DNA from 3 places in the Neorhizobium sp. 05N33 genome. Region 2 is predicted to be linked to each of the others. Evidence: predicted binding sites of a transcription regulator. Region 2 holds the regulator's gene; each other region holds the start of a gene.
The links. The regulator LexA, encoded in region 2, represses DNA repair genes until DNA is damaged. The targets are predictions, from matches to a motif close to TGTTCNNNNTGTGTTCNG.

Region 1 (10,231 bases), on a different contig from region 2:
TCTCCTTCCTGATCACCGGCGACGAGGAAGGCCCGGCCGTCAACGGCACCGAGAAGCTGCTGAAATGGGCGGCCGAGAGGGGCGAGACCTGGGATGCCTGCCTGGTCGGCGAGCCGACCAATCCGGATGCGCTCGGCGACATGATCAAGATCGGCCGGCGTGGTTCGGTCTCCGGCAAGGTCACCGTCTTCGGCGTCCAGGGCCATGCGGCCTACCCGCACCTTGCCGACAATCCGGTACGCGGCCTGCTGCCGCTCGCCTCAGTGCTGATGAATCCGCCCTTCGACGGCGGCACGGCGGAATTCCCTGCCTCCAATCTGGAAGTGACCTCCGTCGATGTGGGCAATCCGGCGACCAACGTCATTCCGGCCAAGGCGGCGTTCGCCTTCAACATCCGCTTCAACGACACCTGGACCGCCGATACGGTCAAAGCCGAGATCGTCAGGCGGCTCGACGCAGCAGCGATTGGTAGCCCGCTGCGCCCGGAGCGCGATCCGGCGCGCTACGACATCACCTGGGCAGAACGCCCGAGCCACGTGTTCCTGACCCGCAACAATGCCCTGATCGCTTCGCTATCGGGTGCCGTCGAAAACGTGACCGGCAAGGTGCCGAAACTTTCGACGACAGGCGGCACCTCGGATGCCCGGTTCATCAAGGATTATTGCCCGGTCGTCGAATTCGGCCTTGTCGGGCAGACCATGCATATGATCGATGAGCGCGTAGCCCTTGCCGATCTGGAGACGCTCACCCAAATCTATGGGACCTTCATCTCCCGCTGGTTCGATAATGCCCTCCTATCATGAAGTCAGGCTCTACCTCGGCGGTCTCTGGCTGCTGATCAGGGGCGATGCGCGCGGTCTGCGACCGTTCGACATTTCGGACCAGGGCGTATTGCGTTCGTTCTGGGCGGCGGGCTGGTGCGCGCCGGCATTGATTGTCGGCTGGATCGTTCAGCGGATGGAATACCTTCGTCATTTCCCTCAACGCGAGGACTATTCCTTCATCTTTTTCCTGAAGATGCTGGTCCTCGAAGCGGCCCAATGGGTCGTGCCGGCCGCGGCGCTCATCGCCCTCGGCTTCATTCTGCGCTTCATGCCGCTCGTGCCGATCCTGATCGTGGTGCGCAACTGGTTTGCCGTCCCGCTCGCCTATGCGATCCATGCGGTTTATTCGCCCATCGCTTTCCTATCTGCCCAGCAAGGTGGCGCCATGGGGCTTGCCGGTTACGCTTCGATAATTCTGGCGGCAACCATTCTGATCGCCGCGCTTTTCCTCGCCTGGTGCGTTCTAAGAACAGTCATGGGTGGCCCGGTGATGATCCGCATTGCCACCCTGGGACTTGTGCTCCTGACCGACATGTTTGTTGCGCGCGAACTGGAGAATATCATGGGGGTTTCGTTAACCTGATGCGTGATTTCGCCGTTTTGCGAGGAGGCCGCCTTGCCCTCCTATGCTGAAGTCAGACTTTATCTGAGCGGTCTCTGGCTGCTGATCCGCGGCGATGCGCAGGGTTTCCGCCTGCTCGACATTTCCGATCGCGGCATGATGCGCTCGTTCTGGGCGTTCGTCTGGTGCCTGCCGGGCGCGTTCATCTCGTGGCTGTGGTGGCGCGACTATCTGCTTGAGGGCATGCCGTCCGGCGCCCGGATCGGCGGGATTTTCTTCGTTCGCATGGCAATGCTGGAAATCTTCAACTGGCTGGTGCCGCTGATCCTTGCCGGCATACTCTGCTCACTGCTCGGCATCGCCCGAAAGTTTCCGGCGGTCGTCGTCACCGTCAACTGGCTCTCGGTTCCCTTCGCCTATCTCTACGGCCTGCTGAGCCTGCGTTTCCTGTTGCCGTCGAGACTCGATACCGCCCTGGCGCTGGTCCATTTCGCGCTGCTGCTCGTGATGATCATCGCGATATCGCGGGTGATGCGGATGATCTGCGGGCCGCAGCCGCTGATGATCACCACGCTGGTGCTGGTGCTGATCGTGCCGAGCATGATCCTGACCGAAGCGCTGCAGCGCTTCCTCGGCATCTATCCGCTCTGACGAAGCCAGCGCTTCAGGGCTCTACGGGGTCGCCTGGATAATCGACCCGCATGAAATAAAGTCCCTCCGGCGGTGCCACCGGCCCGCAGGCCTTGCGGTCCCGGGCGTCCAGTGCTGCGCGGACATCCGCCGGCGTCATGCGGCCTTCGCCGGCCAGTTTCAGTGTGCCGGCGAGCGACCGTATCTGATTGTGCAGGAAACTCTGTGCCGTCGCGCGGATTTCGATCAGGTCGCCGCTACGCGTGACATCCAGTATGTCCAGCGTGCGGACGGGATTTTTCGCCTGACAATGAACCGAACGAAAGGTCGTGAAATCGTGCTTTCCGACCAGCGTCTGGGCGGCAGCATGCATGACTTCATGATCCAGATCCTTGGTGACCCACCAGGCACGCTTGGCATCCAGCGCCAATGGGCCAGCCCGTGAAATGATACGGTAGAGGTAATATCGCCGGACGGCCGAAAAGCGAGCGTCGAACGTATCATCGACAACCTGCACGCCGACGATGGCGACTTTCTCCCTGGCCATGCCGAGATAGGCATTCAGCGCGTCGCGCAGCCGGTGTGGCTGCCACGACCGCGTGAGATCGACATGCACCACCTGCCCGCGCGCATGAACGCCGGAATCGGTGCGTCCGGCGCCCTTGACCACCACGCTCTCCTTGGTCAAGGACAGGATGGCAGTTTCAAGTGCCGACTGTACCGAATGCCCGTTCTTCTGCTTCTGCCAGCCGACATAGGGCGTGCCGTCATATTCGACGATCATGCGGAATCGCGGCATCAGGAGAGCCTCGTGCCAGGCCCCAGCGGCATCCCGCGCAGGAACTCCGCCGCGGCCAGGGGCTTGCCCCCGGCCTTCTGCAATCTGAGGAGATTCACCGTGCCCGCGCCGCAGGCAAGGGTCAGTGCGCCGTCCAGAACCGTTCCGGGCTCACCCTGCCCCTCGCCGACTTCCGAGAGGAGAACCTTTACGCGCTCCGGCTTGCCGTTGATCTCCGCCTCGAACCATGCGCCCGGAAACGGCGACAGACCGCGGATGTGGTTATGCACATCACGTGCGGTCTTCAAAAAATCGATGTGCGTCTCGCCCTTGTCGATCTTGGCGGCATAAAGCGCGCCTTCCGGCGATTGCGGCGTCAGCGGCAGGTCGTCGGCTTCGAGTTTCCCCATCGCCTCGACCATCGCACGGGCTCCGACCAGCATCAGCTTGTCGTGCAGCTCGCCCGCCGTCATGTTCTCGCCGATTTCCACTTCCCTCGTCAGCGCGACGGGGCCGGTATCGAGGCCCTTTTCCATCTGCGTGACCATCATGCCGGTCTTCTTGTCACCCGCCATGATCGCCCGCTGGATCGGCGCGGCACCGCGCCAGCGCGGCAGGAGCGAAGCGTGGCCGTTGTAACAACCGAGCTGTGTGCCCGTCAGGATCGCTTCCGGCAGAAGAAGGCCGTAGGCGACGACGACGGCAACATCCGCCTCGAGCCCGCGGAATTTCTCGCGCTCATCGGGATCCTTGAAATTCGCCGGCGTAAAAACGGGAATGCCCAGCAGTTCGGCGGCCTGATGGACCGGCGACTTCACCAGATCGAGCCCGCGGCGGCCGCCCGGGCGCGGCGGCTGGGTATAAACGGCGACGATCTCATGGCCCGCATGTTTCAGGCTCTGCAGCGTCGGCACGGAAAATTCCGGCGTTCCCATGAAGATGATGCGAAGAGACATGGTCGTTCCGCGTCTCAAGAGACCGCGCCTTCTTAACTCGGATCGCCCGAGCGACGGTTCAGACCGCCTTGGACTTGGCAGCCTTGGTGAATTTCTTGATCACCATCTCGCGCTTCAGGCGGGAGATATGGTCGATGAAAAGCACGCCATTCAGGTGATCGATCTCATGCTGCAGGCAGGTGGCGAGCAGGCCATCGGCCTCTACCACATATTCCTTGCCGTCGCGGCCCAGATGCTTGACGCTGACGGTCGCGGGCCGCTCGACCTCGGCGTAATATTCCGGAATGGACAGGCAGCCTTCTTCGTAGACCGCGATTTCGTCGGAGGATCTGACGATCTCCGGATTGATGAAGACCTGCGGCTGCTTTTCCTCACCCTCACGCGCGATGTCGACGACCAGCAGGCGGCGCGGCACGCCGATCTGGATCGCCGCAAGGCCGATGCCCGGCGCGTCATACATGGTCTCCAGCATGTCGTCGGCGAGCCTCAGAAGCTCTGCGTCAACACGCTCTATCGGCTTGGAAACCTGACGCAGGATCGGGTCAGGCAGAATAATCAGAGGCTTGATCGTCATGGCTTCCCATAACCCATCTTTTTTTCCGAAGGAATAGAAATTACGGACCGAGGAAGCGGAATGTTCACGTTTTGATCTTTTCAAGTGGCAAAATTCTGTTAGTTTCCCGCCATGGATAATCTTGTCGCGAGCCTTTCCCGTTTCTTCGACGATCCGCGCGCTGCCGTCGTGGCGGTGATGTGTGGAGCGGCATTGCTACTGTTATGGCTGTTCCTGGTCCGGCGCGCATCGCTTCGGCGGCAGGAAGATGCGGCGTTGCGGGTGATGGAAGGCGAGGCCCGGCTTTCCGAACTTCTGAGAGCGCAAAGCGAGATGCAGGGACGGCTGTCAGCGATGGCGGAGACGCTTTCGACGCGGCAATCGGAACTCAACCAGTCGGTCAGCCAGCGGCTCGATGGCATGACGCACCGGATCGGCGCGACGATTACCGAACAGACCAAGTCGACGCATGAGAACCTGCAGCGGCTGCAGGAACGGCTGGCGGTGATCGACGCTGCACAGAACAATATTCAAACGCTGGCAAAGGACGTCGTCGGTCTGCAGGCGATCCTCTCGAACAAGCAGACGCGAGGCGCCTTCGGTCAGGGCCGTATGGAAGCGATCATTGCCGACGGATTACCGATGGGCGCCTACGGTTTCCAGACCACGCTTTCGAACGGCACCAGGCCGGACTGCACGATCAGGATGCCGAACGGCGCTCCGCCTTTGGTGATCGATGCCAAATTTCCACTCGAAGCTTGGAATGCATTTCGCGAGGCCGCGGCACCCGAAGCCAGAAGGGCCGCCGCCCAGGCCTTCAAGCGGGACCTTGAGGTTCACATCCGCGATGTCTCGGAAAAGTACCTGATCCCGGGCGAGACGCAGGAAATGGCTTTCCTCTTCGTGCCGTCGGAATCCATCTTCGCGGAGATCCACGAACATTTCGAAAGCGCCGTGCAGAAGGCGCAGCGTTCCCGGATCGTCATTGTCTCGCCTTCGCTGCTGATGCTGTCCATCCAGGTCATCCAGGCCGTGCTGAAGGATCAACGGATGCGCGAGCAGGCACATCTCATCCAGGGCGAAGTGGCGCTGCTGATCGAGGATCTTTCGCGGCTCGACGACCGCACCCGCAAGCTTCAGGCGCATTTCTTCGCGGCGCAGAAGGATGTCGAGCAGATCCTCACCTCCACCGACAAGCTCAACCGCCGCGGCGCCAAGATAGAGGCTCTCGAATTGGAGGCGCCCCACGAAGCCGAGGTGGCCCGCGATCGGCCCCAGGCCAAGGCGGTCGAAAGCCGTACCGGCCTGCTCAAGCTGCGGGTGGTTGACGAGGAGTGATCCTCTCGGGCAGTGTCGCGCGACTTTAATTTACGCAAGCAGGCCTGCCCATGATCACCGTCCTCGGCTCCATCAACATGGACCTCATCGCCACGACCGAACGTCTGCCCCAGCCGGGCGAGACGGTTGCGGGATCGAATTTTGCGACGGCCGCCGGTGGTAAGGGCGCCAACCAGGCGCTCGCAGCGCGCCGTGCCGGAAGCTCCGTGCATATGGTGGGAGCCGTTGGGGAAGATGGTTTTGCTGCGCCGGCGCTGGCACTTCTCGATGACGCCAAGGTAGACCTCTCAGCGGTCGCGCGCGTAACCGATCCAACGGGCACGGCACTGATCCTAGTGGGTGGCACGGGCGAAAACATGATCGCGGTGGTGGCCGGCGCCAACGGTACCGTGAGCGCGGCGCAGGCCGAGGCGGCGGTCGAAGCCATGAATATCGGCGACATCCTGATGCTGCAGCTCGAAGTTCCGACCGGGACGGTAGAGACGGCGCTCAACGCAGCGCGTGCCAAAGGCATTCAGACGGTGATCAACACTGCGCCGCTGACCGGCGATGCGGCCCGGCTGGCCCGGCTTGCAGATATCGTCGTCGCCAATGAAACCGAATTCGAATTGCTGGCCGGAAGCCCGATCCCGGACGCTGCGGCGCGCCAGGAGATGTTGAAAAAACTGCACGCGGAAACCGGCCAGACATACGTCGTCACGCTCGGCGGCGACGGCGTGGTCGCGATCCGCGACGGGGAGATCATCGCCGCCGAGGGATTGAAGATCGAACCGGTCGATACGGTCGGCGCCGGCGACACGTTTTGCGGTTACCTGGCCGCCAGCCTCGAGCAGGGGCTCGATTTTGCGAAAGCGCTCCGCCGCGCCGCGGTGGCCGGTTCGCTCGCCTGCCTCAGCCGCGGCGCCCAGCCATCGATCCCGCCCGCCGAGGCGGTCGATGCCAGGGTCTAAGCTGCTTTGATCGGGTACTCCCCGCTACTCTCGCTGCGCCGTGGGAGAACATATTTACAATTTTAGCCAACATTAACATATCGCTTTTAGGGTCGCGGATATCTCAGCGGGGACGAGATTCGATCCGCCTCGCGGCAGCTCCATGAAGGAGCCCCCCCTCTGTCCGCAACGCGAGGCAATCGATGTTTTCGCTCAAGATCAAGTCGCTCTCCACGAAGCTCATACTGGTAACGAGCCTGGTAATCGCCGTCGTTCTGGTTCTCTCCAACTTCTTCCTGATCTCCCAAACCCGCAACCGCGTGTCGACGCTGACCATGGCGCAGGCGCAGGCCGAGGCGCGTTCCATCGCCAACGAAGTCGCCGTCGACATGGGCCAGCTTGCCGGCGCGGCACGCTCGATGGCGGGCGTGATCGGCCGCGGCCATGCCGCGGGTTATCTCGACCGCAAGGGCGTCACCGACGCTCTCAAGGCCAACCTGGAGCAGAATGCGTTTGCCTATGGCAGCTGGTTCGCGGAAGTTCCGGGCGTATTCGACGGGAAGAACGCGGAGCTCGTCGGCAACAAGGAGATGGGCGCCAACAAGAAGGGGGAGCTCGCCCCTTACTGGACCAAGAGCCGCACCGGCGATATCGCCTATAGCGTCTTCGACATTGACACCCAGGCGGAATGGTATTCGCTCGCGGCGACCTCGAAGAAAGGCTCGCTCACCCAACCCTATATCGAAAGCACGACGGGCGATGCTGTCGCCATGAGCTCTGTCGCCTACCCCGTCATGTCCGGCTCCAAGCTCCTCGGTGTTGCCGGCCTCGACGTGTCGATGGCAACCCTGACAAAAAAACTCCAGGCGATGCGGCCGTTCGGCTCCGGCCGGGTTCTGCTGGTGTCGCAAGGCGGTAAATGGATCGTGCCTGTCAATCCCGACAAGCTGATGAAGCCGGTCGAAGGCGAAAAAACGAGCGAGCTGCTGGCCGCGTTGAAGTCGAACCAGCCGGTCCAGCTCGACAACCTGACCGCCGATGCGGCGGAACCCTTTGAACGCGTCGTCTATCCGTTCACGGTCCCGGACCTCAACGCCACCTGGGCGATCGTCCTGGACGTGCCGCAGAGCGTGATTGCCGCGCCGGTTCAGGACCAGACACTGATGATGGTGCTCGGCGGGATCGTCATCATGGGGGCCTGCATCGCGACCCTCTATTTCGGCAGCACCGTCTTCGTGCGGCGGCCTCTGGGGGCGCTGCTCGGCAGCGTCGATACCTTAAGCAAGGGCCGTTTCGAACAGCCGGTGGAGGGCCAGGATCGCACCGATGAAATTGGCTCGCTGGCCGGCGCGCTCGAAGGCTTCCGCCACACGCTGGCGGACGGCCGGCGGCTCGAAACGGAGGCGGAAGCGCAGCGCCATGCGGCGGAAAGCGAGCGCCGCCGTTCCGAAGGCGAGCGCGAAGCGAACGCCCGGCAGCAGCAGCGCGTCGTCACCTCGCTTGCCAATGGCCTTGCGGAACTCTCCAATGGCAATCTCGGCTATCGCATCCAGGACGATTTCCCGGGCGACTATGCCAAGCTGAAGATCGACTTCAACAAGGCGCTGGAAAGTCTTGAGGAGACGATCGCGACGGTGAGTTCGACCGTCTACAATATCGGCAATGGCAGCCGCGAGATCACAACCAGCGCTCAGGACCTGTCGCGCCGGACCGAGCAGCAGGCTGCCAGCCTCGAGGAAACCGCAGCCGCACTCAACGAGCTCACCGCGCAGGTAAACTCGAGCGCCGAGAACGCCAGCTCGGCCGCCGGTACGGTCAACCTCGCCTGTGACGATGCGGAAAAGTCGGGCGAAGTGGTGCAGAAGGCCGTCGCCTCGATGCAGGGCATTGCCAGGTCCTCGCAGGAAATCTCCCGCATCATCGGCGTGATCGACGAGATCGCCTTCCAAACCAACCTGCTCGCCCTCAATGCCGGCGTGGAAGCTGCCCGCGCCGGCGAGGCCGGCAAGGGTTTTGCTGTCGTCGCACAGGAAGTCCGCGAACTCGCCCAGCGTTCCGCAAACGCCGCCAAGGAAATCAAGGCGCTCATCAACGCCTCGACCAGCCAGGTCAGCGACGGCGTGGAACTGGTCGGCAAGGCTGGCGATACGCTGCAGAAAATTGCAGTGCAGGTGATGCAGATCAACGGATTGATCCGCCAGATCTCGGCTTCCGCGAGCGAACAGGCGGTCGGCCTCAAGGAGGTCAACTCGGCGGTCAACCAGATGGACCAGGTGACCCAGCAGAATGCTGCGATGGTGGAGGAGACGACCGCCGCGAGCACGGTGCTGAGTACGGAAGCGGAAACGCTGCAGTCGCTGGTCGCGCGGTTCCGTGTTTCGGCACACGCGACTGGCCACGTCCAAAGCGCGCCGCAGGCGCTGCGTCAGGTCGCCCAAACCATGCGGGCAACGCGACCGAGCCAGCCCGCACCGGCACCACGTGCCAAGCCGGCGCCAAGGGCTGCGATCTCCCACGGTTCGGCCGCCGTCGTAGCGGACGATTGGCAGGAATTCTGATCGCACCTAAAGCTGAACGTATAAAAGCCGCCCTTCAAACGGCGGCTTTTTCTTTGCCCGCTTATTCCGCCTTAGAGCCGAGCAACCCGCTCCGTCAGCAATTCGAAAAAGCCATCGGCATCGACATGGCGCATGACCTTGGCGTTCGGCTTGCGGCCGGAGACGTGCCACCAGTCCACTACGGTCATGCCGACCGTCAGTTCCGATTGCGTTTCGATCTCGACATTGCAGTCCCGGCCCGAAAAGAGTTCAGGCTTGATGAGGTAGGCGATGACCGTCGGGTCATGCAGCGGGCCGCCATCGGAGCCGTATTTTTCAATGTCGAATCGCTCGAAAAAGGCAAGCCACGCGACCAGGACCTCCGCTGGACGGGTGCCGAGCGCGGCGATCTTCTCGACACGGGTTTTGGTCGTCAGCAATTGATGGGTGACGTCGAGCGGCAGCATGACGATCGGCATGCCCGAGGCGAACACGGTCTTTGCCGCTTCGGGATCGACATAGATGTTGAATTCGGCAGCCGGCGTGATGTTGCCGCCCTCGAAAAAGCCGCCGCCCATCATCACCAGTTCCTTCACCCGCGCCGCGATGTCCGGTGCTTTCTGAAGGGCGAGCGCGACATTGGTGAGCGGTCCGAGCGTGCAGAGCGTCACGGTTCCGGCCGGCTCGGCGCGCAGGGTCTCGATGATGAAATCGACGGCGTGCGCGGCTTTCACCGGCATTGTCGGTTCGGGCAATTCGATACCGTCGAGGCCGGTCCTGCCATGGACGTGTTCGGCGGTCACCTGTGGGCGTTTGGTTGGCTTCAGCGCGCCTTCATACACCGGCGCATCCGGCCTGCCGCAGAGTTCGCAGACGATCCGGAGGTTGCGGCTGGTGTAGGAAAGCGGCACGTTTCCGGCGACCGCGCAGAGACCAAGCACCTCGATCTCGTCCGGGCTCGCAAACGCAAGCATGATCGCTGCGGCGTCGTCCTGACCCGGGTCCGTATCGATGATGATCTTCCTGCGCTGCATGAATGCTCCTTTTTCCGGGGTAGTGGTCCACAAGCTGACATTCTGTCAAGTGCCGCATGACCGGCATGAAGCAGCCGTGACCATCAGCCC
Region 2 (10,231 bases):
TGCCTGATGCCATCGCGCAGGCGCGACGAGTTGGTGACGAACAGATCGTCGCCGACGAGCTGGCACTTGGCGCCGATCTTGTCGGTCAGGTACTTCCAGCCGGCCCAATCGTCTTCGGCCATGCCGTCTTCGATCGAAATGATTGGGTATTTTGCTGCAAGCTCGGCGAGGTAATCGGCCATGGCTTCCGGCTCGAGCGTGCGGCCCTCGCCTTCCATCTCGTACTTGCCGTTCTTGAAGAATTCGGTCGAGGCGCAGTCGAGCGCCAGGCAGACGTCGTCGCCTGGGGTATAGCCGGCCTTCTCGACCGACTTCATGATGAAATCGAGGGCTTCCGGCGCGCTCTTCAGGCCCGGTGCGAAACCACCTTCGTCGCCGACATTGGTGTTGTGACCCTGGGCCGCCAGTTCCTTCCGCAGGACGTGGAAGATCTCCGAGCCCATGCGCACGGCGTCCTTCAGCGTGTCGGCGCCGACCGGCATGATCATGAATTCCTGGAAGTCGATCGGATTGTCGGCATGGGCGCCGCCGTTGATGATGTTCATCATCGGAACCGGCAGGACATGCGCATTCGGACCGCCGACATAACGGTAGAGCGGCAGGCCCGAGGTCTCGGCGGCAGCCTTTGCAACGGCGAGCGAGACGCCGAGGATGGCATTGGCGCCGAGGCGCGACTTGTTCGGCGTGCCGTCGAGCGCAATCATGGTCTTGTCGATATGGATCTGGCTCTCTGCATCGAAACCGCCGATCGCATCGAAGATCTCGGTGTTGACGGCTTCGACCGCCTTTTCGACGCCCTTGCCGTGATAGCGCTTGCCGCCGTCACGCAGCTCGACGGCTTCATGTGCGCCGGTGGAGGCGCCCGACGGAACGGCCGCACGGCCCATCGAACCGTCTTCCAGATAGACATCCACCTCAACGGTCGGATTGCCGCGGCTGTCGAGAATTTCGCGGGCGATGATATCGGTGATGGCGGTCAAGGGTCTCTCCCTGGGTTTGAACTTGACGTCACGAGGTCACTGAAAATGTCTCATAATCAATGACACGAAAATTACAATCGAAGCAGTTTGCGTGCTTTTTGTGGGCGCGCTCACGCCGCCTTGGCGACGGCGTCGAGGGCAAGCAGCTTTTCGAGCAGCCGCGGCATGTCCTTCAGATGCACCATGTTCGGGCCGTCCGAGGGAGCATTGTCGGGGTCCTGATGGGTTTCCACGAAGACGCCGGCGACACCGACAGCCACGGCTGCGCGCGCCAGCACCGGCACCATGGTGCGGTCGCCGCCGGTCGAAGCGCCCTGCCCGCCCGGCTGCTGCACCGAATGCGTCGCATCAAAAATCACCGGCGCGCCCATTGACGCCATGATCGGCAGCGAGCGCATATCGGAGACCAGCGTATTATAGCCGAAGGACGCGCCGCGCTCGCAAAGCAGCACATTCGGATTGCCGCTCTGGGTGAACTTCGCAAGCACGTTCTTCATGTCCCAAGGCGCCAGGAACTGGCCCTTCTTGACGTTGATGACGCGGCCGGTCCTGGCCGCCGCAATAAGCAGGTCGGTCTGGCGGCAGAGGAAGGCCGGGATCTGCAGGATGTCGACCGTCTCGGCCACGACGGCGCACTGCTCTTCCGTGTGAATGTCGGTCAGAACCGGGAAGCCGAACTCTTTCTTGAGGTCGGCAAAGATTTCCATGGCGGTTTCGAGCCCGAGGCCGCGCTTGCCTGAAATCGACGTGCGGTTGGCCTTGTCGTAGGAGGACTTGTAGACGAGGCCGATGCCGAGCTTGCTGCAGAGTTCCTTCAACGCGCCTGCCATCATGAAGGCGTGGTCGCGGCTTTCCATCTGGCAGGGACCGGCGATCAGCGACAGTTTTGCGTTCTGCGCGAAAACCACCTTGCCGCCTCCTTCGCCGACGGAGACGCTGGAGTTTGCGGTAACTTCCATGATCTATTCCTCGAAGCCGAACAAAACACCCTGGCCGGGCGCCGCCGAGACGAGAACGCGGCCCTCCCGGCGGACGAATGCGACGTCATTAGCAGCAAGGGTGATCTCTGTCACGGCAAGATCGGCGGTTTTGAAGATGACCGCCCGGCCGCGCAGTCCTTCGGCGCCCGGGGTCGGCTGAACCGCAAATTCCGCCTCGAGCTCCCGATCCTGCAGGATCCGGATGCGGGCATTGGCCGCGGCAAGCTGGAGCGGTGCAGCCTCCGGCGCGGCCTTGGTCAGCAGCACCTGTTCGACCAGCGGAGCGAAATCGGCAGGTGTCGGGGCCGACAGGATGATTTCGCTCAGGCCGGTGACGGTATTGGCATGCCGCTCCAGCTCGCGGTCGGCAGGCAGCGGGTTGATGCGCTGGCAGGAAAACAGGAAGAACTCGGGCGCGCGGTCATCGCCGGCGAATGCCAGCCGGAAGCTCGCCTGCGTCTCGGAACCGTCGGCCAGGATCATGCCGCGGGAAAATTCGAGCACGTCGCCTGCCGAAACGCCGCGCATCTTGAAACGCGCATGATCGGCCATCGCATCGCGGGTCGCGACAACGAGAGCGGAAAAGCCCTGCCGGTTGGACGTCTTGCGGAAGGCGAGATCGCGAGCCGTGAAAACGTTGCCGCGCTTTGCCGCAACACCCGCATGGCGTCGGTTGGCAAGAGCCAGCGGCTCCAGGTAGGTCCCATCCGAGAAGAACACGCAAGCATTGGCGGTGCCGAAAGGATGAAAAGCATCCGGCGCAACTGTAAAACCGAGCTCCGTGAGCCGGGAACGCGCAGCGGTAAGTCCCGCCACCGGCAGCACGAGATGATCGATCGGTCTTGCGTTCACGCGAGGGCCCCCTGAATTGGAATCGCAAAGCTACTTTGGCAGCGGGCTGGCGCCGCGCAAGTGGTGTGACACCAGATATCTGGCACGCATCTATGAAGAAAAAATCATCATACTTCACAGAAATTTAGGGACTTGCGGAACACATATGGAACATATAGTGTCCGTTCTGGATTTGTTTCCGACTCTGAGGGTGCCAAAAGATGCTCACGCGCAAACAACAGGAATTGCTTCTGTTCATTCACGAACGCATGAAGGAATCCGGTATCCCGCCGTCATTCGACGAAATGAAGGACGCGCTCGACCTTGCGTCCAAGTCCGGAATCCATCGTCTGATCACGGCGCTCGAGGAGCGCGGCTTCATCCGCCGCCTGCCGAACCGGGCCCGCGCGCTGGAAGTCATCAAGCTCCCGGAAGCCTATTCGCCGAGCATTCAGCCGCGGCGCGGTTTTTCGCCCAGCGTCATCGAGGGCAGCCTCGGCAAACCGCAGCCGGCCGCAGCACCTCAGAAACTCGCGGCCAACGATGGCTCGTCGAACGCCACGACCGTTCCCGTCATGGGCCGCATCGCCGCCGGCGTGCCGATCTCGGCGATCCAGAACAACACGCACGACATCTCCGTGCCGGCCGAGATGCTCGGCTCCGGCGAGCATTACGCGCTGGAGGTCAAGGGCGATTCGATGATCGAGGCAGGCATTCTCGATGGCGACACCGTGATCATTCGCAACGGCACGACGGCCAATCCCGGCGACATCATCGTGGCGCTGGTGGACGATGAGGAAGCGACGCTGAAGCGTTTTCGCCGCCGCGGCGCCTCGATCGCGCTCGAAGCCGCCAACCCCGCCTACGAGACCCGCATTTTCGGGCCTGACCGGGTGAAGATCCAGGGCAAGCTCGTCGGCCTCATCCGCCGTTATCACTGATCAGCTGCCGGAGCGGTTCCGGCAACGCGTTGTCGAAACTCTGGCTTCGCCAATCGTAGTGGCGGTGCCTAGTCCAGGGCCGGTCCTCGGCCGCCATTGCGGCACGGACCTGCCAGCGTCGCATGTCGCCCGTGTCGTTCAGCGAAATCTCCAGCGCGCCGGTCTTTCTGAGCGTCGTGCCATTGATCATCAGTCCGCCGGACCGGCATCGGTCGAAGCGTGCCCGCGGGGCGATGACAAGATCGGCGGCGTCGCAGGCAGCGCCGGCGTAACGGCCGTCTTCTACGGCCACGATGATGGCATTGCCCGTGCTTGCGGCGCACCAGGCCTTAGGCTCGCAGGTGAAGCGGTCGGAAGTCACCTGGCTTATTCGCAACCTCACTGTTTCGAGTTCCGCCGAGGTCAACTCGCGGCGCTTATCGTTTTTTGCGCCTGCTGGTTTGCGGTCGGGCGGCTTGTCCCTGGCCGGCGACATGTCCGGTTTGGTCGGGTCGCCGAGCAGAAGCGCCCTCTTCCACTGGTCGTAGATGAAATCAGGCGGGCGGGCGCGGTTGGTGGAAACCTGTTCCCCGTTTACGAGCGCCACCATTGTCCCGTCTTCCGAGACCAATATATCCGCCAGAGGCGTCGATCGCTCATGCCAGGAAAGCAGCAGAGCGGTCACCATCAGCGGCGGACCGATCAGCCTTAGCTTCGTCCTGAGCAGGGTCAGCAGCAGGAAGCCTGCCGTTGAGACCGTCAGGAACCATGGATGCTGGCGGCCTATCCCGACATCGCCACCCCAGGCAGCCACGTGCCCGGCAATAGCGATCACCGCTTCCAGGCCAAGGCCCATGAGCTTCATGAAGGGAGCATCAAGGCCGAAGGGCATCAGTAGCATGCCGACCAGACCGGCCGGCATCACCACGAAGGAGATGATCGGCATGGCTGCGAGGTTTGCGGCGAGGCCATAGGTGGCGATGCGATGAAAATGCTCGACCGAAAACATCGCGGTCGAAACGCCGCCGATCAGCGAGGTGACGAAGACGCCGGCTGCGAAGTTCCACGATGCCAGGATAGGCATCACCATGCGGTGACGGAACGGCAGAGGCTGAGGATCGCGGCCTTCGGCCCTCTGTTTCCAGAGCGCATAACCGGCGACCAGGGCGGCGGTGGCGGCAAACGACATCTGGAAGCTCGGCCCGAGCATTTCCGAGGGCGACATGGCGATGATGACGAGCGCGGACAGCGCCACATTGTGCAGGCTGATCGACGGTCGGTCGAAGAGGACGGCAACCAGCATGATTGCCATCATGATGTAGGCCCGCTCGGCCGAAACGCCGAAACCGGAGATCAGGTAATAGGCGGTGACCATTATCAGAGCGCCGAGTGCGGCGATCTTCTTCACCGGATAGGCGTGGCCGAAGCCCATAAAGACCGCGAGCACGGTCCGCACGCCGACGAAGAAGATACCGGCGGCGAGCGCCATGTTCAGTCCGGAAATGGCGACGATATGGGCTAATCCCGAAAGCCGTAAAGCTTCGGTCGTTCCCTTGGAGATCGCCCGGCGTTCGTCCGTCACGATTGCCGCAGCAAAGGCGCCGGAATCTCCCGGCACGGTCTCGCGGATACGGGTGGCGATTGCGCTGCGGAGATCGAAAAGCCGGCTTTCGATGTCGGCAATCCAGCTCCGGGTCGACGGACCGGCAGCCTGTTTTTTCGGCGCTCCATAAAAAAATCCGACCGCGCCGATGCCGTCGAAATAGGAGGAGAAGGCAAAGTCGTTGAGGCCAGGCAGTGCAGGTCCGGAGGGTGGTGAAAGGCGCGCGCGGCCGCTGATCGTCTCGCCGATCTGGGCGGGCTCATGTCGAGACCTTGCAAGCAGCGATACACGCTCCGGCGGGCGCCTGACTTCCGGATTGGATGTCCGGTCGATAAGGACGACATAACGCCAACGGCCCTGGGCATCGATCTCCCTGCGCTCGACCACGCCGGCAAGCTCGGTTGTCACCGGCGTATCGAGAACGACGGTGGACCGCCGCCACGTCTCGAACTGTGCCAGCATCATGCCGCCCAGAAAGAGCGCGACACCGAGCGGCAAGAGATGGATCGTGCCGGAGCGGTGGCGCGAGACGATGACGAAGATCGTACATACGCAAAAAACGAGGAAAAACGGCCAGAACGCAGGGTTATAGGGCAGTGCGAACCAGCAGACGGCCCCTGCCCCGACGACGACCGGCAGGAAAAGGAAGCCATGGCCATAGACCGTCTCCTCTTCCAGCATGATCGGGAAACTGCGTAGCAACCGATCGAGGCGCCGGCTCGCGGAGCGGCGAAAGCCCCCGTCCAGCGTATGGACCGGCGGGCGGCGCTCGATCGCGGGGAAAAGCTCGGCCAGATTTCGGAGCTTGCCCGAGTCGGGAGCGCTTGTGTTTATGCGGGGGTCCGGCGGCCGGGATATCAGTTTCCCTGCCTTGGCATGCGTCGGAAATGCATTTTCCTCCGGCATGAAACGCTCTGTCCGCCCCACCGCCAGACATGCGGCAATACAACCTGCGCGTTTCTTCTTCGGTCGTCAACTGGCGGTTAAATATCGGGAATTCCGAGCCACCGAAAGGGCATGCAACAGGAAGTTGGACATCCAAGCAAAAGCTGTTGCTCAATAATTTTTCGCGCTGCACAAAATGCCGTCACGACAGCTTGGCATCAGCTTTAGGATCATATAGCTAAACTGGTGGACGCTTAATTCTTGTGGCGCTTTTAGGGCGCCATGCCGCCAAAAGGTTGGAGGATCAGCATGACGGAAACAAGCGCAAATCTGGTAATCGGTGACAGACAAGTCGATCTGCCGGTCAAGTCGGGGACCATCGGTCCCGATGTGGTCGATATCGGCGCTCTCTACAAGCACACCGGCACCTTCACCTACGACCCCGGCTTCACCTCGACGGCGTCTTGCGAATCCAAGATCACCTATATCGATGGCGACGCCGGCATCCTGCTGCATCGCGGTTATCCGATCGAACAGCTCGCCGAGCACGGCGACTTCCTGGAAACCTGCTACCTGCTGCTTTACGGGGAACTGCCGACCGCTGCCCAGAAGAAGGACTTCGACTATCGCGTGACCCACCACACGATGGTCCATGAGCAGATGAGCCGCTTCTTCACCGGCTTCCGCCGCGACGCCCATCCGATGGCCGTCATGTGCGGCTGTGTCGGGGCGCTGTCTGCCTTCTATCACGACTCTACCGACATCACCGATCCGCACCAGCGCATGGTCGCTTCGCTGCGCATGATCGCCAAGATGCCGACGCTTGCCGCGATGGCCTACAAATACCATATCGGCCAGCCCTTCGTTTATCCGCAGAACAACCTGGACTATGCGTCGAACTTCCTGCGCATGTGCTTTGCGGTTCCGTGCGAAGAATATGTGGTCAATCCGGTGCTGTCTCGCGCCATGGACCGCATCTTCATCCTGCATGCCGACCATGAGCAGAACGCTTCGACCTCGACGGTCCGCCTCGCCGGCTCCTCGGGCGCCAACCCGTTCGCCTGCATCGCGGCCGGCATCGCCTGCCTCTGGGGCCCGGCCCACGGCGGCGCCAACGAAGCTGCGCTCAACATGCTGACGGAAATCGGCACGGTCGACAAGATCCCGGAATATATCGCCCGCGCCAAGGACAAGAACGATCCGTTCCGCCTGATGGGCTTCGGTCACCGCGTCTACAAGAACTACGATCCGCGCGCCAAGATCATGCAGAAGACCACGCATGAAGTGCTCGGCGAACTCGGCCACAAGGACGATCCGCTGCTGCAGGTCGCGATGGAACTGGAACGCATCGCGCTCACCGACGAGTATTTCATCGAGAAGAAGCTCTACCCGAATATCGACTTCTATTCGGGCATCACGCTGAAGGCGATGGGCTTCCCCACCACCATGTTCACCGTGCTCTTCGCTCTCGCCCGCACCGTCGGCTGGATCGCCCAGTGGGCCGAAATGATCGAAGATCCGCAACAGCGCATCGGCCGCCCGCGTCAGCTCTATACCGGCGAAGCCCAGCGCGACTACATCCCGGTTTCCAAGCGTTAATCGGCAAGCCACACCCAACAAAAAACCCGGTCAGAAATGGCCGGGTTTTTTAGTGTCCATAACCTGGAGAACGATGCCGGCGGCGGCCTCACCGGGCGGCACGGGCACCTGCAGGCGCTCCCACGTAAGATCGAAACCTTCGATCATGGCGCGACGCTGCATCGTGTCGGAGGATAAGCGCTCGGCCCAGCGGCACAGGCTTGCCGGCCGCACCACCTCGTTGACGTATTCCGGCACGACGACATAGTCGGCGATCAGGTTCGGCAGGGCGCCGGACCAGGTCCTGATGCGTTTTGCGAGCATGGTGATCAGCCAGTCGGTCTTATAGGCCGAGACCAGTGGAATCCCGGCAAGACCGAGTTCCAGGATAACCGTACCCGAGGCTGCAAGCGCTGCATCGGCTTCGGCGAATGCCGCCCATTTGCCGTCCGTATCAGCGGTGATCTCCGGCTTGACCTCGAAACCGGCAACGATCTCGCGCACCAGCTTTTCCTGGCGGGCAACCGTCGGCAACACGAAGCGGGTCGGTCCGTTGCGGGCGACGAACTCGCGAGCCGCCTCGCCGAAGACCGGCAGAAGCGCCTTGATCTCCGCCGACCGGGAGCCCGGCAACAGCATGATCGTCCTCTGTTCGCCCTGCGCCTTTACTGGGCGTTCGGCACGGATACCGCGGACCTTGAGGAGCGACGGATCGGCGGTCAGGCGGTGACCGACGAATGTTGTTTCCGGTCCGCCGAGACGCTTCATGGCCTCGGGCTCGAACGGCAGCACAGCCAGGACATGATCGACATAGGCGAGCATCGCCTTGGCGCGGTATTCCTTCCATGCCCAGACGCTCGGGCAGACGTAGTCGACGATCGGCAGGTCCGGCAGAGCGGCCCGCACCTTCTTGGCGACGCGATGGGTGAAATCGGGACTGTCGATGATGATCAGCACATCCGGCTTTGCAGCCACAATGGCCGCCGCCGTCTGATTGATCCGCTTGATCAGGTTCGGCAGGCGGGCGATCACCTGGGTGATCCCCATGATCGACAGCTCCGAAAAATCGAAGAGCGGATTGAGGCCCTGCGCTTCGAGCGCCTCGCCGCCGACGCCGATGAGTTCGACCTCGCCGCCACAAGCTGCCTTCAAGGCCGCAATCAGATCGCCGCCGAGGAGATCGCCCGATACTTCGCCGGCGATGACGCCAACCTTCAAAGTCTCGACCATCACAATCCTCCTTGCGGCAGACCTGGATCGATACCGCAGACGAAAATACCGGCAGCATCGGCCGCGGCAATCATCTTCGCTTCTTCCAGCACAAGTGCGCGCCCCGCCTCCACGGCGATGCCCGCGAGCCCGGCCCGGATGACATTCTCCACGGTCGACGGGCCGATCGTCGGCAGGTCGGCGCGCATGTCCTGCTGCGGTTTGCAGAGCTTGACGAGCACGCCCTTGCGGCGGGCCGAAATACGGCCTTCGGCGCGCAATGCCGCCACCCGTTCGAGCATCCGGTCCGTGCCCTCGACGCCCTCAAGCGCCACGACACGTCCGCCGACGCTGACGGCGCCCTGGCCGATATCGAGTTCGCCGAGACGCTTGGCGGCTTCGGACGCACGATCGATGTCGCGGCGATCATCATCGGATGGCGTATGAGCACCGAGCGGTCCGGTCTTGGCGAGCAGGCCGGGGACGATGTCGTGGGCGCCCAGCACCTCGCAGCCCATCGCCTCGATGAGCTTGATGACCATCTGGAGCACTGAATCGTCACCGCCGGACAGCAGCGTGCGAACCACGGAGGGGACTTTCAGAATGGTGCGGAAGGTCGGGTGGATGTCACGCCAGTCAGGCCTTCGCGCCACGCCTCCCGACAGGATGACGCGGGTGACGCCCTTGTCGCGAAACAGGCGCTCGATTGCGGCAAGATCGCCGACGCCGACGGAAACCGCCTCGAAACCATCAAAGCTGTGATCGGATTCATTGGCGAGCGCGAGAATGAGCGGCGCTTCACCGGCCTGCTGCGCGGCTTTTGCTACATAGAGGGGTAAAAAGCCCTTCCCGGCGATGATCGCCAGCCGGCCCTTCGGCGCGAGGCTCGGGAGGCCGGCCATCGCGGGTCAGCCCTTGCCGCGGAACGTCGAGGAAATGGCGCGATCGCTATCGGCCGCGATAAAATCAAGGATTTCCATCGCTTCCTTGCAATCGGCGTAGTCGTTACGGATCGCCGCTGCGTTGGCGCGGATATTGCTCTCGCCCTCGAAGATCTGCTTGAAGGCGCGGCGGACGACATGGATGGTCGCCCGTTCAATGCCGGCGCGGGTCATGCCGACCACGTTCAGGCCACCGAGCACGCCGGGATTGCCGTTCAGCATGCCATACGGGATGACGTCGTAATTGACGGCCGTTAGCCCACCGATGAAAGCCTGGCGGCCGATGCGGGTGAACTGATGCACG
Region 3 (10,231 bases), on a different contig from region 2:
GAGCATGTCGCCCTTGTGAAGCGTGTTCGTCGCATCCGACAGCAGCGAAAGGCCGCGCTCCAGTGTCTTGCGAAAACGGTTTTCCTCGAGCTTCAGCGTTTCGGAAATCAGCGATTCGGCACGGACCAGTTCCGGATAGGCGCGGCCCATCTGCTGGATGAGCGCCGGCAGCAGCTTCCAGAGCAGCGGATCGCGGGCACCCAGCAACTGCGCGTGGCGCATGGCGCGGCGCATGATGCGGCGGAGCACGTAACCGCGGCCTTCGTTCGAGGGCAGTACGCCGTCCGCGATCAAGAATGCGGAGGACCGCAAATGGTCGGCGATGACGCGGTGGCTGCCGCGATGTTCGCCTTCCGCCTTGACACCGGTCGCCTCTTCCGAGGCAGAGATCAGCGCCCGGAACAGGTCGATGTCGTAATTGTCGTGCCGGCCCTGCAGGACGGCTGCAACACGCTCCAGGCCCATGCCGGTGTCGATCGACGGGCGCGGCAGGTCGATCCGTTCTTCCTTCGTCACCTGCTCGTACTGCATGAAGACGAGGTTCCAGATCTCGATGAACCGGTCGCCATCCTCCTCCGGCGAACCGGGAGGGCCGCCCCAGATATGATCGCCGTGGTCATAGAAGATTTCCGAGCACGGGCCGCAGGGACCGGTATCGCCCATCGCCCAGAAATTGTCGCTGGTCGGAATGCGGATGATCTTGTCGTCCGAAAGACCGGCGATCTTCTTCCAGAGGTCGAAAGCTTCGTCATCGGTGTGGTAGATGGTCACCAGGAGACGCTTGGCGTCGAGGCCGAATTCCTTGGTGATCAGGTTCCAGGCAAGCTCGATGGCGCGTTCCTTGAAATAGTCGCCGAAGGAGAAGTTGCCGAGCATTTCGAAAAAGGTGTGGTGACGAGCGGTGTAACCGACATTGTCGAGGTCGTTATGCTTGCCGCCGGCACGAACGCATTTCTGGGCGGTCGCCGCAGTCGAATAGGGGCGTTTCTCAAGGCCGGTAAACACGTTCTTGAACTGAACCATGCCGGCATTGGTGAACATCAGCGTCGGATCATTGCGCGGCACCAGCGGACTGGAGGACACGACCTCGTGTCCGTTCTTTCGGAAATAGTCGAGGAAGGTCGACCGGATTTCATTCACGCCGCTCATGCTACGCCCTTTTTACCGCCGGATGCGGTCCTATTATTCGAAAACCAGAGGCTTGTATCGCCCACACCCCCAACTGTCCAGCCGCCCCGCCGCCTCACGGAACGAGAAACCGGCCGCGCATCTTTCCATGCGCGGCCGGTTCAAAATAATCCGCCGGAGAAATCTCCGCGTGCGGCGGAACCGCTTTACATATCCGCGGCCGCGTCGCCGTCGTCAGCGTCGGGACCGCCGTTCTGCAGGAAGCGGTCGGCAATAAGGCCGGCATTCTGGCGGAGCGACGTCTCGATTTCCCGGGCAAGTTCAGGATTGTCGCGCAGGAACGTCTTGGCGTTCTCACGGCCCTGGCCGAGGCGCTGGCTGTTATAGGAGAACCAGGCACCGGACTTCTCGACGATGCCGGCCTTGACGCCGAGATCGACGAGTTCGCCGGTCTTGGAAACGCCTTCGCCATACATGATGTCGAATTCGACCTGCTTGAAGGGAGGCGCCATCTTGTTCTTGACGACTTTCACGCGGGTCTGGTTGCCGACCACTTCCTCGCGCTCCTTGACCTGGCCGATGCGGCGGATGTCGAGGCGAACCGAGGCGTAGAATTTCAAGGCGTTGCCGCCGGTGGTGGTTTCGGGGGAACCGAACATCACGCCGATCTTCATGCGGATCTGGTTGATGAAGATCACCATCGTATTCGACTTGGAGATCGAAGCGGTGAGCTTGCGCAGCGCCTGGCTCATCAGGCGTGCCTGAAGGCCCGGCAGGCTGTCGCCCATCTCGCCCTCGATTTCGGCACGTGGCGTCAGAGCCGCAACCGAGTCGATAACGAGGACATCGACGGCACCGGAGCGGACCAGCGTGTCGGTGATTTCGAGCGCCTGCTCGCCGGTATCCGGCTGCGAGATCAGAAGGTTCTGCAGATCGACGCCAAGCTTGCGGGCATAGACCGGGTCGAGCGCATGTTCGGCGTCGACGAAGGCGCAGATGCCGCCCTTCTTCTGGGCTTCGGCAATCGTCTGCAACGCAAGCGTCGTCTTGCCGGAGCTTTCCGGACCGTAGATTTCAACGATGCGGCCCTTCGGCAGGCCGCCAATGCCGAGCGCGATATCGAGGCTGAGAGAGCCGGTGGAAACCGTCTCGATCTCGACAATGCTCTCGTTTGCACCGAGCTTCATGATCGATCCCTTACCGAAGGATCGTTCGATCTGCGACAATGCCGCTTCCAGCGCCTTACTCTTGTCCACGCCTTTATCCTCTACGAGCCGCAAACTATTCTGTGCCATCTGGTCCCACCTTTAGGTTATTGCCGCCGCGCACGCAATGAAGCAGCCGATAAAGGTGATGTACCTATTTTGTTCTCATCTGGCAAGGGTCGCCCAAGAGATTGAGTCAAAATAGGTATTTCGATTTCGTTCTCATGATGTTCACGCCCACCGTGGGTTTGGAAAATTCCCGTTTGAAATCAAGGCTGCGCCGCAATTTGACGAGGGAATCGCGGCGTTTGAAATTTATGAGGGACGATCCGATTCTCACTCCGAATCGAGCATTTCCCGGACCGCCACGGCAAGCTGCTTCAGCGAGAAGGGCTTCGGCAGGAAGCCGAATTTCGCGTCGGCGGGCAGGTTGCGGGCAAACGCATCCTCCGCATAACCGGAAACGAAGATGAACTTCATGTCCGGATAGGTCTTGCGCAGTTCCGTCAAAAGCGTCGGCCCGTCCATTTCAGGCATGACGACGTCGGAGACGACGATATCCACCTGGCCCTGGAGCTCTTCCATGATGTCGAGCGCCTCAGTGCCGGAACCCGCTTCGTGCACGGTGTAGCCACGGGTTTCCAGCATGCGCTTGCCGCCTCGGCGAACGGCCTCCTCATCCTCCACGAGCAGGACAACTGCCGACTTTCCGGTGAGGTCGAGGTCGTCGGATGCAGGCGTCGACACGACAGGCGCGAGAGCTGCCGGCGGCGCCTGCGTACCGGTTGCGGTAGCGTCCTGGACGACGACGGGCGTTTCGGGAATGTGGCGTGGGAGGAACATGCGGAAACTCGTGCCGCGTCCGACTTCCGATTCGGGATAGATATAGCCGCCGGACTGTTTGACGATGCCATAGACCATCGAGAGGCCGAGGCCGGTCCCCTTGCCGACTTCCTTGGTGGTGAAAAACGGTTCGAAGATCTTGTCCATGATTTCGGGCGAAATGCCCGTGCCAGTGTCGGAAACTTCGACCATCACGAAGTCTTCGGCCGGGAGATCCGCCTGGTTGAAACCGCCCGCATCCTCGGCGGATACATTGCGGGTCTTGATCAGGATCGTGCCGCCCTGGGGCATGGCGTCGCGCGCGTTGACGCAGAGGTTGATCAGCACCTGCTCGAATTGCGACAGGTCGGTGCGCACCGGCCAGAGATCGCGGCCGTAATCCACTTCGAGCTTCACATTGGTGCCGGAAATCAGCCGGTCGACCAGCATGCGCAGGTCGCCGACGACGTCGGTAAGGTTCAGCACCGCCGGCCGCATGGTCTGCTTGCGAGAGAAGGCGAGCAGCTGGCGCACCAGCACGGCGGCGCGGTTGGCGTTGCGCTTGATCTCCATCAGGTCGGCAAAGCTCGCATCCGAGGGGCGCGCCTGCAACAGGAGATGATCGGAGGACAGAAGGATCGCGGTCAGGACGTTGTTGAAGTCGTGGGCGATGCCGCCCGCCAGCGTGCCGACCGCATTGAGCTTCTGGGTCTGGGCCATCTGGGTTTCGAGCGCCTTCTGCTCGGTCGTCTCGACGGCATAGACGATCGCGGCTTCTTCCGGCGCCTCGTCGCTCTCGTCGATCACGGCGTTCACATAGAAGCGCACATAGCGGTTCTCGTCACCGGGATGGCGCGAATCAATCGGGGCGATATCGCCCTGCCCGTCCTTGGCAGCAGCGATCGCCTGCATCAGATGCTGGCGGGAATTGTCGTGCACGATGCGGTCGAGTTCGATACCGGCATCCACGTCGTCGCGGGAAACGACGCCGGCAAACAGTTTGAGGAACGGCGCATTGATGCGCAGGATCCTGCCTTCGCCATCGACGGAGGCGATCGCCATCGGCGTGTTGTTGAAGAAGCGCGTGAAGCGCATCGCGGAGGCGGACTGGTCGCCCTCGCCGCCCTTCGGCCGCGCCAGCACGATGGTGCGGCTTTCGCCCGGTGCGCCGTCGCGGGTGGCGCTGACATTGTGCACCAGCCGCACGGGCAGGCTCTGGCCGTTGGCGCGGCGCAGATCGAGATCGAGCGTCTCGGTGCGCTTCAGACCGGGCGCGGCCTGCACCGATTGGATCAGCGCCATGCCCTCGCCCGCCACCAGATCAGCAATCGTTACCGAGCGCGGCACGAACTTGGTCAGGTCGATGCCGAGCCATTCGGCAAGCGTGGCGTTCAGATAGAAGATCTCACCCTTCTTGCCGGCGGAGAAGAAACCGGCGGGCGCGTGGTCGAGATAGTCGATAGCGTTCTGCAGCTCGCGGAAGAACCGTTCCTGGTCGTCGCGCTCCGAGGTGATGTCGGTGATCTGCCAGATGTCGAGCTGGCCCTTGCGGCTGTCGGCGGGCGTCAGCAGCCGTGCCTTGAGACGGTACCAGTGGGCACCGGAACCATTGCCGGTCGTCCGTCCGATCGGCTGGAGAAGCCGGAACTCCTCATGGCCTTCCCGGCCCTCGCGCAGAGCCGTCGTCAGCCGGTAGAGCGCCTCAGTCGATTCGCGGGTCTTGGACAGAAGCGCTTCGAGCGACTGAACGTTGCTCGCCTTGGTCGCACCGGTCATCCGGCCATAGGCGGCATTGGCGTAAAGAATGCGGCCCTTGGCATCGGTGATCAGAATGCCGTCGGGATGGTTGGCGAGGAAACCGCGGGCCAATTCGTCGGAACGCGACTGCGGCATGACCTCGACGAGGCCGATGATCGACGACACCAGGAAGAAGATGCCGACCATGGCGAGAATGCCGAGCAGGCCGAGCACCAGCTCGTTGTCGAGCGCATGCTGGAACATCACGAAGCCGGCAGCCACGCCACAGAGAACGAGCGCCAGAAGAACGATTCGGACGATGGTGCCGCCACGCGTCCCTTTTTCCACCAGGGGCGCATCGTAGTTGCCGCTCTGCTGCAACTTCGTCATCAATTCCTCGCATTTCGACCGGCGCAGCGGCCATGAACATTCAGGGATCAGGAATCCCGCGATTCCTTATTAGCAAGTTGCTGGTTAAGCAAAAAGCTCTGCTGAGCCACAAAACCCGGGACAGTTTGGCGGAGTGACCTATCTTTGCTTTTCTGCGCTGTCTTTCAGCGCGCAACAGTGACAGTTAGCAGCTTGCTTCGGTAGGAAAAAAGTCGTTTTTTACCGCAGGGTTCATATGAGGAGTGGCAAGAGATGTTAGATGACCTGATGGGCGCCTATGGAGGCCGCCTGGTGATCGCAGTCGTCGGCGTCGGCATTGGGCTTCTTGTCCTCATCGGCGCGCTCTGGCTCATGCGCGGCCGCGCCGGCCCGTCCCCCTTCGTGCGCGGCGGCAAGAATCGCCAGCCGCGGCTTCAGGTGCTGGATGCAGCGGCCGTCGACGCGCGCCGTCGTCTGGTCCTCATCCGCCGCGACGGGGTCGAGCACCTGATCATGATCGGCGGGCCGACCGATATCGTCATCGAAAGCGGAATTTCCACGGCGGCACCCGCCGTGCCGGTGATCCCAGCAAGCGCGGCAAACCGCTTCCAGCCGCTTGACATGACGGCTCCCGGTCAAGCCGCACCCGCCATGGAAGCCCGGCCGGCTCCCGTCGCCGAACCCCGCCCTGCCCAGATCCCACGTCCCGCGGCTCCGGAAACGCGCATCGAGCCGGCACGGGAAAGCGTCGTGCCGCCGCGCGAGGCCCCGCGCGCCGCTGCGCCTTTGGCAGCAGCAGCAGCTCCCGTCACCGGGCCCATGCCGATGAGCGGCACCCTTGCTCCGCGGCCAGCCCCGCCTGTCATGGCCAACAATGTAGCGGCTGCCGAGCCGGTGGCCGCCCCCAGGATCGAACCGCCCGCCCGTCAAGCCCCGGAAGTAAAGTCCGAACAGTTGCGGCCGATCGCGGCCCTCGCAGCCGCGGCCCCGCCACCTAGCCCAGCTCCTGCCCCCGCTCCTCTCCAGGTTCCGGCTTTCGACGAAGCCGCCGATGTGCTCGATGCCGCCCGCGAACGTGTCTTCCAGGAAGCGCCCGAGCCGCGCGTCGTGCCGGTCAGCGCCGCAATCGTGCCGCCTGCCCTGCAATCGGCCGCCGACAAGCCGAAACAGCTCGGCAGCGATTTCGAGCGGATTCTCGAAGAGGAAATGGCCAACAACCTCGCAGCCCGCGAGTCGGCCATCATCCCCCAGCCGAGCCGTCAGATACAGCCGAGGAACCCCGGCGTGCCGCCGGTCACCGGTGCGACACCGGAACCGAGCCTGCAGTCGGAAGTCGCCCGTATCTTCGGTGAAATGTCGGTCACCCGCGACAAGTGAGCGGGCGCCCCCGCCATTTTGGGCCCAAGAAAAAAGGCACGGAAAAACCGTGCCTTGAATTCGTTTATGGCTGATCAGGCGAATTATTCGTCCCGATAGACCTTTTCACGGCGCTCGTGGCGTTCCTGCGCTTCGATCGACAGTGTGGCGATCGGACGAGCGTCGAGACGCTTGAGGCCGATCGGTTCGCCCGTTTCCTCGCAGTAACCATAGGTGCCGTCCTCGATGCGCTGCAAGGCGGCATCGATTTTGGAGATCAGCTTGCGCTGACGGTCACGGGCTCGAAGCTCGATAGCTCTGTCGGTTTCGGAGGAAGCCCGGTCGGCGAGATCGGGGTGGTTGGCGCTCTCTTCAGCCAGATGGCCGAGCGTTTCGCGCGCTTCTCTCAGAATATCGTTTTTCCAGGCGATCAGTTTTGCCCGGAAATACGCTTTCTGGTTTGCATTCATGAACTCGTCGTTTTCAGAGAGCACATAATTGCTAAGATCGATCTTCTCACTCAACGCGATTCTCCTGAAGAACATCTCATGCGGCGCTCTATATCCTATCCTCCCATCCGGATTCAAGCCTCGCGCTCAGTATTAAGGCATTTTTAAAACTGTCATAAAAATCCGCTAAACGGCTATTTTTTAAGCTTTTATTCTGAATGTCCGAAACTCTTCTCCACAGGCGGACGCGCCCGGTGAGGCTATTTCAGAACATCTGCGGCAGTTGACGAGTCTCATGCCGAAAGGGTACCCATCGCTTCCATCCTCTCACTAGCGGTGCCGGGCATGACGATGATCACTCCTCCTCCTTCCCGCATCTATCTCCTGCGCCACGCCAAATCCGGCTGGGCTGAACCGGGACAGCACGATTTCGATCGCCCTCTCGACAATCAGGGCTTCGCACAGGCCGAGATCGTTGCCGACAAGGCTGCAGATCGCAACTATCGGCCTGATATCCTTATCAGTTCCACCGCCATGCGGTGCCGCCAGACCGCCGCAGCCATCCGCCGCGCGATCAGCGAGGAGATCGAGCCTGTCTTCATCGACGAACTCTATAACGGCTCGCTCGGCACCTATCTCGCCATTCTCGCAGGCCAAAGAGACAGCAACTCGGTCATGCTCGTCGGCCATAACCCGACTATGGAAGAGGTTCTGGAAGGGTTGATCGGCGCCGACCAGATGGTGGCGGCGGTCCCGGGCGGTTACCCGCCTGCCGGCCTTGCGGTGCTCGATTATCGCGGTTTTGTCGCCGGCTCGGATGCCGCCTGGACACTGACCGACTTCCTGACGGCCTGACCAGGACCCGAGTGACGGCTTTGCGGCCTCGCAACGGCTTCCTATATAGGCGTAAACTCTGGACCCGGAACGACGCCTTGCCGCCTTCGCTTACCAGCTTCTCGGATGACGCGCGCATCGCGCTCGACAATCTCGCCGACCGTGCCTCGGGCCTCGTGCATCCGACGATCAGGCTCGGCGTGACCGGCCTGTCGCGAGCCGGCAAGACCGTTTTCATCTCGTCGCTCGTCCACAATCTCCTGAACGGCGGGCGGCTGCCGCTCTTCGAAGCGCTCCGATCGGGCCGGGTGTCGGCGGTGCGGCTCGAGCCGCAGCCGGACGACGCCATCCCGCGCTTTCAATACGAAGACCATATCCAGGCCCTGGTGCGCGACCGGATCTGGCCGGATTCGACCCGCGCCATCTCGGAGCTGCGGATCACCCTCGACTACCAGAGCGCCAGCGGCTGGGGGCGGATGTTTTCCCGCGGCCGGCTGTCGATCGACATCGTCGATTATCCCGGCGAATGGCTGCTCGACTTGCCGCTGCTGGCGCAGGATTTTCGCACCTTCAGCGACAATACCGCAGCACTTGCCGGGACCGGCATCCGGGAGGAGTTGTCGAGGGAATGGTTGGCTCTCGCAAACGGCATAGATGCGGACGCCCCGGCTGACGAAATGACCGCAAGGCGGCTCTCCGAAGCCTTTGCCGCTTATCTCAGGGCCTGCAAGGCGGACGAACGGTCGCTTTCGACCCTGCCGCCCGGCCGGTTCCTGATGCCCGGCGATCTCGAAGGCTCGCCGGCTCTGACCTTCGCGCCGCTACCGAACATGCCCGAGACCAAAGCGCCGAAGGGTTCGCTGCGGGCGATGATGGAGCGCCGTTACGAGGCCTACAAGAACGTCGTGGTCAAGCCGTTCTTCCGCGAGCATTTCGCCCGGCTCGACCGTCAGATCGTGCTGATCGACGCGCTGCAGGCGATCAATCGCGGTCCCGAAGCGGTGCAGGATCTGGAACGGGCGCTGACCGATGTGCTCGCCTGTTTTCGCCCCGGCCACAACAGTTTCTTCTCTTCCCTGATCGGCCGCAGGATCGACAAGGTTCTGGTCGCCGCCACCAAGGCGGATCACCTGCATCACGAAAGCCATGATCGCCTGGAACGGCTCACCGGTCGGCTGGTCGATCGCGCCGTCAAACGGATCGGCATGGCCGGCGCCGGCATCGAGGTTATGGCGATCGCATCGGTGCGCGCTACCCGCGAGGCGACCGTCAAGGAAGACACCCATCTCCTGCCGGTCATCGTAGGCACGCCTATTGCGGGCGAGATGATCAACGGCGAACGCTTCGACGGAAACAAGAAAACCGCGATATTTCCCGGCGACTTGCCGGAAGATCCTGAAGCATTTTTTCAGCAGCTGGATTCGGTCAATGCGGAGCTTCCGGAGATCAACGTGGTGCGCTTTCGCCCACCGGCGCTCGAAGAGGCGAATGGCGGCATGAAGCTCTCGGTACCGCATATCCGGCTCGACCGCGCCATGCAATTCCTGTTCGGAGATCGCCTCGCATGAGACCGCCCGAATCACCTCAGAACGGCAAACGCCGACCCGCATCTTTCTCGGTCGAAGAGGAAAGTGCCGCCCGAAACGAAACCTTGCCTGTCCCTCGCCGCAGCCCGCGCAGCTTCGAGGACGGCGTCGTGGTGACGCCCGACGAACAAGATCCGTTCGTGACGCCGCCCGAACTCGCCGCAGAGGCCATCCCGGTCGCCGAGCCCCGGACACGCAAGAAATTCTCGTTCGTCAATCTGGCGACCGCGGCCTTCGGCACCTTCCTGTCGCTCGCCTTCGGTCTGTGGGCCGACAGCGTCGTCCGCGACCTGTTCACCCGTGCCGACTGGCTGGGATATGCAGCACTCACAGCACTTGCCATCGGGCTCGTCGCAGTTGCCGTGATCGTCGGCCGCGAGATCTTCGGCATGATGCGGCTTTCCGCCGTCCAGACCCTGAAAGCGCAAGCGGAAGAGGCCGCCCTTTCCCCTCGCCCAACCGCCGCGCGTGCCGTCGTTGCCACGCTTGCGAAACTTCTCAGTCACCGGGCGGAGACCGCCAAGGGTCGCGCCAACCTCGACGCCACGAAGGACGAGATCATCGATGGCCCCCAGCTTATCGAGCTTGCGGAACGGGAGCTCCTGGCGCCGCTCGACCGCAAGGCCCGTGCTCTCATTCTCGGATCGTCCAAACGTGTCTCGATCGTCACCGCCATCAGCCCACGCGCCGTTGTCGACCTCGCCTACGTGCTTTTCGAAGTAACGCGGCTGATCCGCGCCATGGC

Region 1: def (peptide deformylase) is a predicted target of LexA. The motif match lies at 4,386-4,403, and genes of this name have one in related genera.
Region 3: recA (recombinase RecA) is a predicted target of LexA. The motif match lies at 2,483-2,500, and genes of this name have one in related genera.

The regions. Positions count from the first base shown of each region.
Region 1 covers NZ_JBFTNK010000002.1:451,022-461,252, forward strand. The annotation lists gene dapE (succinyl-diaminopimelate desuccinylase) at 1-803, shown strand, start outside; gene AC1DLT_RS06525 (hypothetical protein) at 787-1,407, shown strand; gene AC1DLT_RS06530 (hypothetical protein) at 1,441-2,037, shown strand; gene truA (tRNA pseudouridine(38-40) synthase TruA) at 2,051-2,815, opposite strand; gene fmt (methionyl-tRNA formyltransferase) at 2,815-3,750, opposite strand; gene def (peptide deformylase) at 3,809-4,324, opposite strand; gene AC1DLT_RS06550 (DNA recombination protein RmuC) at 4,502-5,641, shown strand; gene AC1DLT_RS06555 (ribokinase) at 5,692-6,591, shown strand; gene AC1DLT_RS06560 (methyl-accepting chemotaxis protein) at 6,774-9,128, shown strand; gene AC1DLT_RS06565 (nucleoside hydrolase) at 9,200-10,141, opposite strand.
Region 2 covers NZ_JBFTNK010000016.1:33,095-43,325, forward strand. The annotation lists gene eno (phosphopyruvate hydratase) at 1-980, opposite strand, end outside; gene kdsA (3-deoxy-8-phosphooctulonate synthase) at 1,091-1,939, opposite strand; gene AC1DLT_RS26465 (VOC family protein) at 1,943-2,812, opposite strand; gene lexA (transcriptional repressor LexA) at 3,013-3,732, shown strand; gene AC1DLT_RS26475 (ComEC/Rec2 family competence protein) at 3,713-6,220, opposite strand; gene gltA (citrate synthase) at 6,509-7,798, shown strand; gene lpxB (lipid-A-disaccharide synthase) at 7,829-9,007, opposite strand; gene AC1DLT_RS26490 (LpxI family protein) at 9,007-9,888, opposite strand; gene lpxA (acyl-ACP--UDP-N-acetylglucosamine O-acyltransferase) at 9,895-10,231, opposite strand, start outside.
Region 3 covers NZ_JBFTNK010000006.1:96,513-106,743, reverse strand. The annotation lists gene alaS (alanine--tRNA ligase) at 1-1,149, opposite strand, end outside; gene recA (recombinase RecA) at 1,335-2,423, opposite strand; gene cckA (cell cycle histidine kinase CckA) at 2,670-5,282, opposite strand; gene AC1DLT_RS17115 (flagellar biosynthetic protein FliO) at 5,535-6,638, shown strand; gene dksA (RNA polymerase-binding protein DksA) at 6,722-7,141, opposite strand; gene AC1DLT_RS17105 (SixA phosphatase family protein) at 7,412-7,921, shown strand; gene AC1DLT_RS17100 (YcjX family GTP-binding protein) at 7,999-9,468, shown strand; gene AC1DLT_RS17095 (YcjF family protein) at 9,465-10,231, shown strand, end outside.